DNA from 3 places in the Promicromonospora sukumoe genome. Region 3 is predicted to be linked to each of the others. Evidence: riboswitches for the same ligand, from Rfam matches in the RefSeq annotation. Region 3 holds a riboswitch; each other region holds the start of a gene.

The links. A riboswitch is a leader RNA that binds a small molecule or an ion and turns the genes downstream of it on or off. The one in region 3 is predicted to bind thiamine pyrophosphate.
Region 1: another riboswitch for thiamine pyrophosphate. It lies ahead of FHX71_RS22810 (thiamine ABC transporter substrate-binding protein); the one in region 3 lies ahead of thiM (hydroxyethylthiazole kinase).
Region 2: another riboswitch for thiamine pyrophosphate. It lies ahead of FHX71_RS05265 (TenA family protein); the one in region 3 lies ahead of thiM (hydroxyethylthiazole kinase).

Annotation. Positions count from the first base shown of each region.
Region 1 covers NZ_JACGWV010000002.1:1,269,454-1,273,199, reverse strand. The annotation lists gene FHX71_RS22835 (sulfite exporter TauE/SafE family protein) at 1-40, shown strand, start outside; gene FHX71_RS22830 (MogA/MoaB family molybdenum cofactor biosynthesis protein) at 37-552, shown strand; gene FHX71_RS22825 (MoaD/ThiS family protein) at 609-848, opposite strand; gene moaC (cyclic pyranopterin monophosphate synthase MoaC) at 845-1,315, opposite strand; gene FHX71_RS22815 (DUF4235 domain-containing protein) at 1,406-1,687, opposite strand; TPP riboswitch at 1,725-1,830, shown strand; gene FHX71_RS22810 (thiamine ABC transporter substrate-binding protein) at 1,826-2,893, shown strand; gene FHX71_RS22805 (ABC transporter permease) at 2,989-3,746, shown strand, end outside.
Region 2 covers NZ_JACGWV010000001.1:1,200,188-1,203,933, reverse strand. The annotation lists gene FHX71_RS05275 (methyltransferase domain-containing protein) at 1-2, shown strand, start outside; gene FHX71_RS05270 (SRPBCC family protein) at 66-497, opposite strand; gene FHX71_RS05265 (TenA family protein) at 535-1,329, opposite strand; TPP riboswitch at 1,321-1,414, opposite strand; gene FHX71_RS05260 (LLM class F420-dependent oxidoreductase) at 1,455-2,234, shown strand; gene FHX71_RS05255 (glycoside hydrolase family 15 protein) at 2,180-3,746, opposite strand, start outside.
Region 3 covers NZ_JACGWV010000001.1:893,682-897,427, reverse strand. The annotation lists gene FHX71_RS04005 (hypothetical protein) at 1-595, shown strand, start outside; gene FHX71_RS04000 (aspartate aminotransferase family protein) at 715-2,172, shown strand; TPP riboswitch at 2,371-2,468, shown strand; gene thiM (hydroxyethylthiazole kinase) at 2,458-3,336, shown strand; gene thiE (thiamine phosphate synthase) at 3,333-3,746, shown strand, end outside.

The DNA.
Region 1 (3,746 bases), on a different contig from region 3:
CGTGAGCGAGAAGCCGGAGGCCGATAGCGTGTCGGCATGACGTCCGACCAGGTAGCGGTGATCACCGTCTCCGACCGCTGTGCCCGTGGCGAGGCCGAGGACCGGTCCGGTCCCACGGCGGCGCGGATCCTCCGGCAGGCGGGGTTCACCGACCTGGTCACCCATCTGGTACCCGACGGCGTCGAGCCGGTCCGTGACGTGCTGCGGACCGCGCTCGACGCCGGCGCTCGTCTGGTGCTCACCACGGGCGGCACGGGCATCACGCCCCGGGACCTGACGCCCGAGGGCACGCGCGAGGTGCTGGACTACGAGGTCCCGGGCGTCGCCGACGCCGTTCGCCAGCGCGGCACCGCCGCGGGGATCCCGACCGCCGCGCTCTCGCGCGGGCTGGTGGGCGTGGCCCGCGGCGCCGACGGGACACGCGCGCTCGTGGTGAACCTGCCCGGCTCGTCCGGGGGCGTGAAGGACGGACTCGACGTCGTGCTCGGCCTCTGGCCGCACGTCCGGTCGCAGCTCGACGGCGGCGACCACCCCGCCCCGGCGCCGGCTTAGCCCGGCGCCGGCCTGGCCCGGCCGGACGCGTCAGCCGCGCGGGTCAGCCCTGCGGGTCAGCCGCCCGCGAAGGGCGGGAGCACGTCGACCGTGACGCCGTCCGGGACGGGCGTCTCGTCCGCCGTCGTGCGGGCGCCCGCGACGAGCAGGGCGCACTTCGGCAGCACCGCTTCCAGGGCCGGGTGGGCCGCGGTGAGGGCACCGCGGAGGGCGCCGACCGACGTCGGGCCGTCGAGCTGTTCGGTGGCGCGGCCTGCCGCCTCCCGGGCGCCCGCGAAGTAGCGGACCGTGATCACTCGGCACGCACCCAGTCGCCCGACTTGCCGCCGGTCTTGCGCTCCAGGCGCACGTCCGCGAGCGAGACGGACTTGTCGAGCCCCTTGACCATGTCGATGACGGCGAGGCCGGCGACCGCGACGGCCGTCAGCGCCTCCATCTCGACGCCCGTGCGGTCGGCGGTGCGGACGGTCGCGGTGACGGCGACGCCGTCGTCGGTCACCTCGAGGTCCACCGCCGCGCCGTGCACGCCGATCACGTGCGCCAGCGGCAGGAGGTCCGGCGTCTTCTTGGCGCCTGCGATGCCCGCGATGCGCGCCACGGCGAGCACGTCCCCCTTGGGGACGGCGCCGTCGCGCAGCGCCCGGACGACGTCGGGGCCGCACCGGACCAGGCCGGAGGCCGTCGCGGAGCGGATGGTCGGCTGCTTGGCGGTGACGTCGACCATCCGGGCCTGGCCGCGGTCATCGAGGTGCGTGAAGCTCACGGCACCAGGGTGTCACGTCCGGTCACCGGGCAGCACGAGCACAGGGCAGCACGAGCACCGGGCGGCACGGCCGCCCGGTAGGTTCTCGTCTCAGACAGCGGTGCGGCGCGCGGCGATCCGCAGGGCCGCACGGTGCGCACCCTTTGCGGCGATCCGCTTGGCGAACACCGCGGTTCCGGCCGCGACGGCCGCGAACACGGTCGCCTGCAGCAGGTCCAGCTCCGGGTCGTCCGGCTTGTTGGGCGCGTCGTTTCCGGTCACGCCCTTCCAGATCATGCTGACAGCCTTCTGGGCGACCCAGCCGGCCGCGATCGTCAGAGCGAGGGTGCCGACCTTCTCGCCGAGTGTCTGTTCCGTCTCAATCTGGGCCATCTCCACACCGTAGTCCTCGACGGCCGACTAGGCTGCATGGAAACGACAGGGGAGCGCCCCGACGGCGCTGAGAGTGCGGATCACCGCAGACCCTTGAACCTGATCCGGTTGACACCGGCGGAGGAAGTCGGAGGCACGATGTTGCGTCTTTCCGGTGCCCACGGGGGCACCATCCCTACTGCTGCGGCCGCGCTGTCCGTGGCCCTGCTGCTCGCCGGGTGCTCCGGCGGGTCCGGCTCGGGCGACGACTCGTCCGCCGCGGGCGACACCGTCACCCTGGTGACCCACGACTCCTGGGCGCTCGACGAGAAGCTGATCGACCAGTTCGAGCAGGAGTCCGGCACCACGGTCGAGGTCAGCGCCGCCGGCGACGCCGGGACCCTGGTGAACCAGCTCGTGCTGACCAAGGACGCCCCGCTCGGCGACGCCGTCTTCGGCATCGACAACACCTTCGCGTCCCGGGCGCTGGAGGCCGGCGTGGTCGAGGAGTACACCCCCGCCGACCTGCCCGAGGGCGCTGAGCAGCTCGGCGGCGCGCTCACGCCCGTCGACCAGGGCGACGTCTGCGTCAACGCCGACGAGGCGTGGTTCGAGGAGTCCGGCCTGGAGGTGCCGACGACCCTGGAGGACCTCGCCGACCCGCAGTACAAGGACCTGCTCGTGGTGTCCAACCCGGCGACGTCGTCCCCGGGGCTCGCGTTCCTGCTGGCGACGATCGGGGCGTTCGGCGAGGACGGGTTCGAGGACTACTGGACTTCGCTCGTGGACAACGGCGTCAAGGTCGCGGACTCCTGGGAGGACGCCTACTACGTGGACTTCTCGGGTGCGGGCGAGGGCGGCGAGCGTCCGCTCGCGCTGTCGTACGCGACGTCGCCGGCGTTCACGGTGACGGAGGACGGGTCGGCGTCGACCACGAGCGCGCTGCTGGAGACCTGCTTCCGGCAGGTCGAGTACGCGGGCGTGCTCGCCGGGTCCGACAACCCCGAGGGCGCCAAGGCGCTGGTCGACTTCCTGCTCACGAACGACGTGCAGGCCGCGCTGCCCGAGTCGATGTACATGTACCCGGCCGACCCGGCCGTGGAGCTGCCCGCCGACTGGCAGCAGTTCGCGCCGCAGGCGGAGGCCCCGTTCCAGGTGGACCCCGCGGACGTGAGCGAGCACCGCGACGAGTGGATCGAACGGTGGACCGAGACGGTCGTGGGCTGAGCCGGAGGCGTAGCGCAGGGTGGGGGCCGAGGAACGAGGCACCCGCCCGGAGCGGAGCCGCAGGCTCAGCCCACCAAAGGCAGAGCTTGAGCCTTCTGAGGCACGGGCTGCGGCCGGCGCCCCTCCTGTGGGGGGTGGCGGTCGCGGTCCCGCTCGGCTTCCTCGCCGTCTTCTTCGCGTGGCCGGTGGCCGCGCTCGTGGTCCGCGGCTTCGTGCCCGACGGCGCGCTCGACCTCACCGGCTTCGCCGAGGTGCTGTCGCGTCCGCGCACGTGGCGCCTCGTAGGCCTCACGCTCACGCAGGCCGTGCTCGGCACCGCGTTCTCGGTGCTGCTCGGCCTGCCGCTCGCGTACCTGCTGTACCGGCGGTCGTTCCCCGGGCGCAGCCTGGCGCGCGGGCTCGTGACCGTGCCGTTCGTCCTGCCCGCCGTGGTGGTGGGCGTCGCGTTCCGGGCCCTCTTCGCGCCGGGCGGCACGCTCGGGTTCCTCGGGCTGGAGGAGTCGCTCGCCGGGATCGTCGTCGCGCTCGTGTTCTTCAACGTGTCCGTGGTGGTGCGTACCGTCGGCGGGCTGTGGGAACGGCTCGACCCCCGCGCGGAGGAGGCCGCGGCCTCGCTGGGCGCGGCGCCGGCCCGGGTGTTCCGGACCGTCACGCTGCCGTCGCTCGCGCCCGCGATCACCTCGGCGGCGTCCGTTGTCTTCCTGTTCTGCGCCACGGCGTTCGGGGTGGTGCTCGTGCTCGGCGGCGTGCGCTACGGGACCATCGAGACCGAGATCTGGACCCGCACCACCCAGTTCCTGGACCTGCGCTCGGCCTCCGTGCTGTCGATCCTGCAGCTCGTCGTCATCTCCGC
Region 2 (3,746 bases), 310 kb from region 3:
GAGACCCGCGTCTGAGACCCGGGCCGACGGCGGCCGCGCGCCCAAGCCCGGCCAGGCCCCAGGCCTCAGCCCTTCTGCGTCACCCGGGCCTCCAGCCCGGCCAGCTCCGCGTCGACGTACTCCCGGGTCCGCTTCCCCACCAGGCCGCCGACCAGCCACGCCAGCGAGCCGGTCTGGGTGATCGCGAGCGTCACCTTGGACCGGCCGTCCGGCAGCGGCTCGACCAGGTGCTCCGCCTGCGTGGTCACACCGGGCGCCTCGGTGATCCACGCGAAGTGCCGCGGCGGGTCCCACTCGTCCATCAGCCAGACCGCGAGCGGCAGCTCCGGCTGCTCGATCCGCACCTGGGTGCCGACGTCGGGCGGGTTGGGCCCGTCGATGATCTCGACCGACCGCATGGACGGCGTCCAGTCGGGCATGTGCTCGACGTCGGACAGGACCGCCCAGACCTCCTCGGGGGTCGCGTCGATCTCGGCGGAGGTGCTGTAGTTCGGCATCGGTGCTCCTGTCCTCGGGTCGGCGCCGTCGGCGGCGTCACCCCCTAGTCTCGGCCCGAACGGGCGGCGTCGGCCAGGTGGGGCAGGTGCTGCCCTGCTCGAAGAAGAGGTACTCGTGCACGGAGGAGACCTCGAACGCCCGCAGCATGCGGGCCCGTTCCTCCGGGGAGACCCAGCGTGCGGCGTCGTCGGCCAGGCGGCGGGCCTGGCGGGTGGACTCCTGGAAGCCCTCGTCGCCGTAGGTGCCGATCCAGGCCGCGTACGGGTGGCCGGCCAGGCCGCCGGGGCGGTGGCGGGCCTGGTCCACGAGCACGCTCCCGACGTGCGCGTACAGCCAGTAGCAGGGCAGCAGCGCGGCGACCGTCTCCGCGTAGCTGCCCGACGCCGCGGCGTGCAGGTGGCCGGTGTAGGCCGCGGTCACGGGCGAGGGCTCGACGGCCGCGATCTCGCCCGCGGCCAGCCCTGCGTGCGTGCCCAGCCAGTCCCGGTGGAGCGCTGTCTCGACCTCCAGCGCCGAGACGGACGACCGGGCGAGGAAGCCCTGCGCGGCCGGGTCGGGTGCGAGCTGGGCGGCGCGCGCCAGGACACGCGAGTACTCGCGCAGGTACGCGGCGTCCTGGGCGAGGTAGAACGCGAAGGACTCGGCGGGCAGCGAGCCGTCCGCGAGCGCCCGGACGAACGGCATGTGGTCGACGGCGTCGCGCCAGCCTGCGATGCGGTCCCAGGCCTCCTCGGTGAAGGTGCGGACGGCGGCCGGGCCGGCCGGTGGAGCGGCGTCGGCCAAAGCCTCGACGGAAGTCGAGGCGGAGACGGGGACAACAGAAGAAGTCACGATGGACATCCCTTCGCCAGCATGATCTGGATCAGGTTCGACGGGTGTGGTCTCAGCCCCGGTCGGGGCACCCCGTGTCACGTGCGGCAGAGGCTACCGGAACGGGCCGGTCGTAGGCTGCGGCCATGACAGACCGTCCGATCCGCATCGGTGTCCAGCTCCAGCCCCAGCACGCCGAGTACTCCCAGCTCCGCGACGCGGTGCTCCGCGCCGAGGACGCCGGCGTCGATGTTCTCTTTAATTGGGACCATTTCTTCCCGCTGCGGGGCAACCCCGACGGCAAGCACTTCGAGTGCTGGACCATGCTCGGCGCGTGGGCCGAGCAGACCGAGCGTGTGGAGATCGGCGCGCTCGTGAGCGGCATCGGCTACCGCAACCCGGACCTGCTCGCGGACATGGCCCGCACGGTCGACCACATCTCGGGCGGGCGGCTGATCCTGGGCCTGGGGGCGGGCTGGTTCGAGAAGGACTACGACCAGTTCGGCTACGAGTTCGGAACGCCGGGCTCCCGCATCGCGAGCCTGGCCGACGCCCTGCCGCGTATCAAGTCCCGGCTCGCGGCCGGCAATCCCGCGCCCACGCGGGAGATCCCGATCCTGATCGGGGGCGGCGGCGTGCGCAAGACGCTGCGGATCGTGGCCGAGCACGCCGACATCTGGCACGCGTTCGGCGACGCGCAGACCCTGACGAGCAAGTCGGCGATCCTCGACGAGCACGGCGCCGCCGTCGGGCGGGACACCGCCACGCTGGTCGAGCGGTCGGCCGAGGCCAAGGGCACGCCCGCCGAGACCGGCGAGGCGCTCGTCGAGGCCGGGGCGACCCTGTTCACCGTCGGGGTCACCGGGCCGGACTACGACCTGTCGACCGCCGAGGAGTGGATCGCCTGGCGCGACACGCGCGGCTGAGGCTCGGGCTCCGGTTCCTCGGAGCCGACGACGGCGGCCTGGCCCAGCCGCAGCGCGCTGTTCACCAGCCCGAGGTGGCTGAACGCCTGCGGCGTGTTGCCGAGGTGCTGTCCGGTGCGCACGTCGTACTCCTCGCTGAGCAGTCCGACGTCGTTGCACAGCGTGAGCAGCCGTTCGAACAGGGCGACGGCCTCCTGCACGCGGCCGGTGCCGTGCAGCGCGTCGACCAGCCAGAAGTTGCACACCAGGAAGGTCGCCTCGGCCCCGGGCAGGCCGTCCACCTTGTCGTCGGCGTCGTTGTGGTACCGCCGCACGAGCCCCTCCTGGCCGAGCTCCCGCTGCACGGCCTCGACGGTGCCGACGACGCGGGGGTCGTCCCACGGCAGGAAACCCACCTGCCCGATGAGCAGCAGCGCCGCGTCCAGGCCCTGGGACCCGTAGAACTGCGTGAACGTGTTGCGCACCGGGTCGAACCCGTTGGCGCACACGTCGGCGTGGATCCGGTCGCGCACCTCGCGCCAGTGCTCGACGGGCTCGTCCACCAGGCCGTACTTCTCGACCGCCCGCACGACCCGGTCGAAGCCCGCCCACGCCATGACGCGCGAGTGCACGAACGCGCGGCGCGGGCCGCGCACCTCCCAGAGCCCGTTGTCGAGGTCGTCCCAGTGCTCCTCGAGGTGCTCCAGCAGGGCGCGCTGCAGCCGCCAGACGTCGTCGTCCTGCTCCAGCCCCGCCTCGCGCGCCTGGTGCAGGACGTCCAGCGTCTCGCCCCACACGTCGATCTGGAGCTGGCTCGCGGCGTCGTTCCCGATCCGCACGGGTGCGGAGCCCTCGAAGCCGGGCAGCCAGTCGAGCGTGTACTCCGGCAGACGACGACGCCCGTCGAGCCCGTACATGATCTGCAGGTCCGCGGGGTCGCCGGCCACGGCCCGCAGCAGCCACGCCCGCCACTGCCGGGCCTCGTCGATGAACCCCGTGCCGATCAGGGCCTGCAGCGTGAGCCCGGCGTCGCGCAGCCAGCAGTACCGGTAGTCCCAGTTGCGGCTGCCGCCGAGCTGCTCGGGCAGCGACGTCGTCGCCGCCACGATGGCGCCCGTCGGGGCGTAGGTCAGCGCCTTCAGGGTGATCAGGGACCGGTGCACGGCGTCGGACCACGGACCCGAGTAGCTGCACCCCTCGAGCCAGGTGTGCCAGAAGTCCTCGGTGTCGCGCAGCGCCGCGTACGGCTCGACCGGCTCCTGGGTCTCCAGGTGGGACGCGTGGTAGTTCAGGACGAACGGCACCCGGTCGCCGGGCCCCACCGTGAACTCGGCGCGCAGCAGCGACCCGTCGCTGACCCCCTCGTGCGACATCGGGACCACCGAGTCGATGCGCACGGAGTCCGGGCCCGCCACGGCGCGCAGCGCGCCGCCGTCCTGCGTGATCCAGGGGACGATGTTCCCGTAGTCGAACCGCAGCCGCAGCTCCGTGGTCATCCGCACGCTGCCGCTGATGCCCTCGACGATCCGGACC
Region 3 (3,746 bases):
CGTGGCCAGCCTCAACGGGCTGTTCAGCGCCTGGAACGCCACCCTGGCCGACCACCTGCGGATCGTCGCGACCATGCTCGCCGACCACGACGTGAACAACGGCGCCGACCTCGCCGACCGCAAGGAGCGGCTCACGCGCGAGCAGCTACGGCTGCACGAGTTCGCCTCGGAGGTGCGCACCACCCTGACGACGATCACCTCGCCGACGTTCCTCGCCTCCGCGCTGGAGTCGCGGATGCTCAACCAGCTCCTGCACGCGTCGCGGTTCGAGCAGCAGGCCGCCGGCGTCACCGAACGGCTGCGCGAGCTGCTCCAGGAGCCGATCGCGGCCCGGCTCGCGGCGCTCGAACGGCTGCACGGCGACCGCGAGCGCGCGGCGGAGGTCCGGCGGGAGCGGTCCCGGCGTCGGCTGATGGACGGCACGCTGTCCGCGATCACGGTCTTCGCCGGGGTGTACGCCCTGATCGGTACCGTCCAGGTGGCGCTGGACGCGTCGCTCATCGGCCCGATCCAGGCCGTCACGGCCACGGCGCTGGTCACCGTGGGCGCGCTGGTGACGGGGTGGGCGGTCTTCAACTGGACGAGCCGGCGGTGAGTGTTGCCGCGGCGGCGCTCGCCGTGTCAGACATACAGGTCCCTCGGGTGACCTGTGCGTCTGACACGCCATAGCCTGGTCGGGTCAGCCGCGACGCCGCTCCACGACGGGGGATCACGATGACCGGAAGCTCTGTGTCCGTGCCTGGTGGGGCGCCCGGGGGCGCGCCTGGTGAGGCGCCCGGGGCGGTGCCCGGCGGGGCGAACGTCACGCCGCGCGGCACCGCGCGGGACGACGCCGCCCGGCGGCATCTCTGGGGGCACTTCACGCGGCAGTCCGCCTGGGACGCGGGGGTGCCGACGCTGGTCCGCGGCGAGGGCCACCACGTGTGGGACGCCGCCGGACGCCGGTACATCGACGGGCTCTCCGGGCTGTTCGTGGTCCAGGCGGGGCACGGCCGCAGGGTGCTCGCGGAGGCCGCGGCGCGGCAGGCGGGCGAGCTCGCCTACTTCCCGCTATGGTCGTTCGCGCACCCGCCCGCGATCGACCTGGCCGAACGCCTGGCCGACCTCGCGCCGGGCGACTTGAACCGCGTGTTCTTCACGACCGGCGGCTCCGAGGCCGTGGAGACGGCGTTCAAGCTGGCCAAGCAGTACTGGAAGCTGCAGGGCCGGCCGGGCAAGTACAAGGTGATCTCCCGGAACATCGCGTACCACGGCACCACGCACGGAGCGCTGTCCGTGACGGGCGTGCCGGGCTTCAAGGCGCCGTTCGAGCCGCTGGTCCCGGGCGCGTTCAAGGTGCCGAACACCGACATCTACCGGGCGTCCGAGGACCTGCGCGACGACCCGAAGGCGTTCGGCCGGTGGGCGGCCGACCAGATCGAGGTGCTCATCGAGACGGAGGGGCCGGACTCGGTCGCGGCCGTGTTCCTCGAGCCCGTGCAGAACGCCGGCGGCTGCTTCCCACCTCCGCCCGGCTACTTCGAGCGGGTGCGCGAGATCTGCGACCGGCACGACGTGCTGCTGGTCTCCGACGAGGTGATCTGCGCGTTCGGCCGGATCGGGTCGATCTTCGCGTGCGACGACTTCGGCTACGTGCCCGACATGATCACGTGCGCCAAGGGCATGGCGTCGGGCTACTCCCCGATCGGCGCCTGCCTGGTCTCCGACCGGGTGTACGAGCCGTTCGCCCACGGGTCGACGACGTTCGCGCACGGGTACACGTTCGGCGGGCACCCGGTGTCCGCGGCGGTCGCCATGGCGAACCTCGACCTCTTCGAGGAGGAGGACCTGACCGGGCGGGTCAAGGAGAACGCGCCCGCGTTCCGGTCCACCCTGGAGCGGCTGCACGACCTGCCGATCGTGGGCGACGTGCGCGGCGCCGGGTACTTCTACGCGATCGAGCTCGTCCGGGACAAGGTCACCCGGGAGACGTTCTCGGGCGACGACGCCGAGCGGCTGCTGCGCGGGTTCCTCACCCCGGCGCTCTTCGAGGCCGGCCTGTACTGCCGCGCCGACGACCGAGGCGACCCGGTGGTGCAGCTCGCCCCGCCGCTGACGGTCGGGCAGCCGGAGTTCGACGAGATCGAACAGATCCTCCGGGGTGTGCTGAGCGAGGCGTGGACGCGGCTCTGAGCGTGCGGTGGTCGAGCGGTCGGCGATGGTGCGCTTCTACCCAGTCATTGCGCCCGGAACTGGCCTGTTTCCGGGCGTAATCGCTGGGTAGAAGCGCACCATCGTTGCTGTTTCGTGGTGGAGGGCCGCCGGAGCCCAACTAGCACCCCACCCCCCGGAGACGGTTTCGGACGAACGCCGTCCGCGACTAGGGTGGGCCCACTTGGCGCGGGGCGCCGGGCATCCGCCCGGCTGAGATGCACCCGTGGAACCTGATCTAGGTAGTGCTAGCGAAGGGAACGCCTCATGGGCTCCGTCCTGCCCGACGCCGTCGCGTCGGTCGTCACCGCGGTGCACGACACCGCCCCACTGGTGCACTGCGTGACCAACGTCGTGGTCACCAACTTCACCGCGAACGTCCTGCTCGCCGCGGGCGCCGCGCCCGCCATGGTCGCCGACCCCGAGGAGGCGCCCGTCATGGCCGGCGCCGCCGGCGGCCTGCTGATCAACCTCGGCACCGTCGAGGGCGGCCAGGCCGACGGCATGCGGGCCGCCGTCAACGGCGCCACCGCCGCCGGCGTGCCCTGGGTGCTCGACCCCGTCGCCATCGGCGCCCTGCCGCTGCGCACCCGGCTCGCCGCCGAGCTGTTCGCCCGCGGCCCCGCCGTCGTCCGCGGCAACGCGTCCGAGATCCAGGCGCTCGCGGGCGGCTCCGGCGGCCGCGGCGTCGACTCCCTGGACACGCCCGACGGCGTGCGGGACGTCGCGCTCGGCCTGGCCCGGTCCTCCGGCGCCGTGATCGCCGTCAGCGGCGCGTCCGACCTGCTCACCGACGGCGACCGCGTGGTGCGCATCCAGGCGGGCACGCCCCTGATGACGCGCGTCACCGGCGTCGGCTGCTCGCTCGGCGCCCTGGTCGCGGCGTGCGCCGCCGTCACCGAGGACCGTCTGCTCGCCGCGACGGCAGCGACCGCCTGGCTCTGCGTGGCCGCCGACCGGACCACGTCGACGACGCCCGGCAGCTTCGCCGTCGAGCTGGTCGACCGGATGTTCGACGTCGATCCCGAGGCCGTCGGGTTCGGCGCCGGGCTGGTGAACGAGCCGGCTGCCTCCAACGGGTCCGCGTCGGCAGGGGCCGCGTCGACCGCCGAGGCCGGGGCCGAGCCCGCGCGGGCCAAGGCGTGAGCGCCCGGCTCCTCGACCCGACCGTCTACCTCGTCACCGACACCACGCAGTGCGGCGGCCCCGCCGGGGTCGTCACCACCGTGGGCGCGGCGGTCGGCGGCGGAGTGACCGCCGTCCAGCTCCGCGACCCGGGCGCGACGACCCGCGAGCTCGTCGACCTCGGCCGCGCCCTGGTCGCCCTGCTCCGGCCGCGCGGCGTGCCGCTGGTGGTCGACGACCGGGTGGACGTCGCGCTCGCGATCGACGCCGACGGCGCCCACGTGGGCCAGAGCGACCTCGACCCCGTCTCGGCGCGGCGGCTGCTCGGCCCGGACCGGCACCTGGGGCTGAGCGTCAGCACGCCGGAGGAGGCGCAGGACGCGGCCGGCCTGCCCCCGGGCACCGTCGACCTGCTCGGAGTCGGGCCGGTG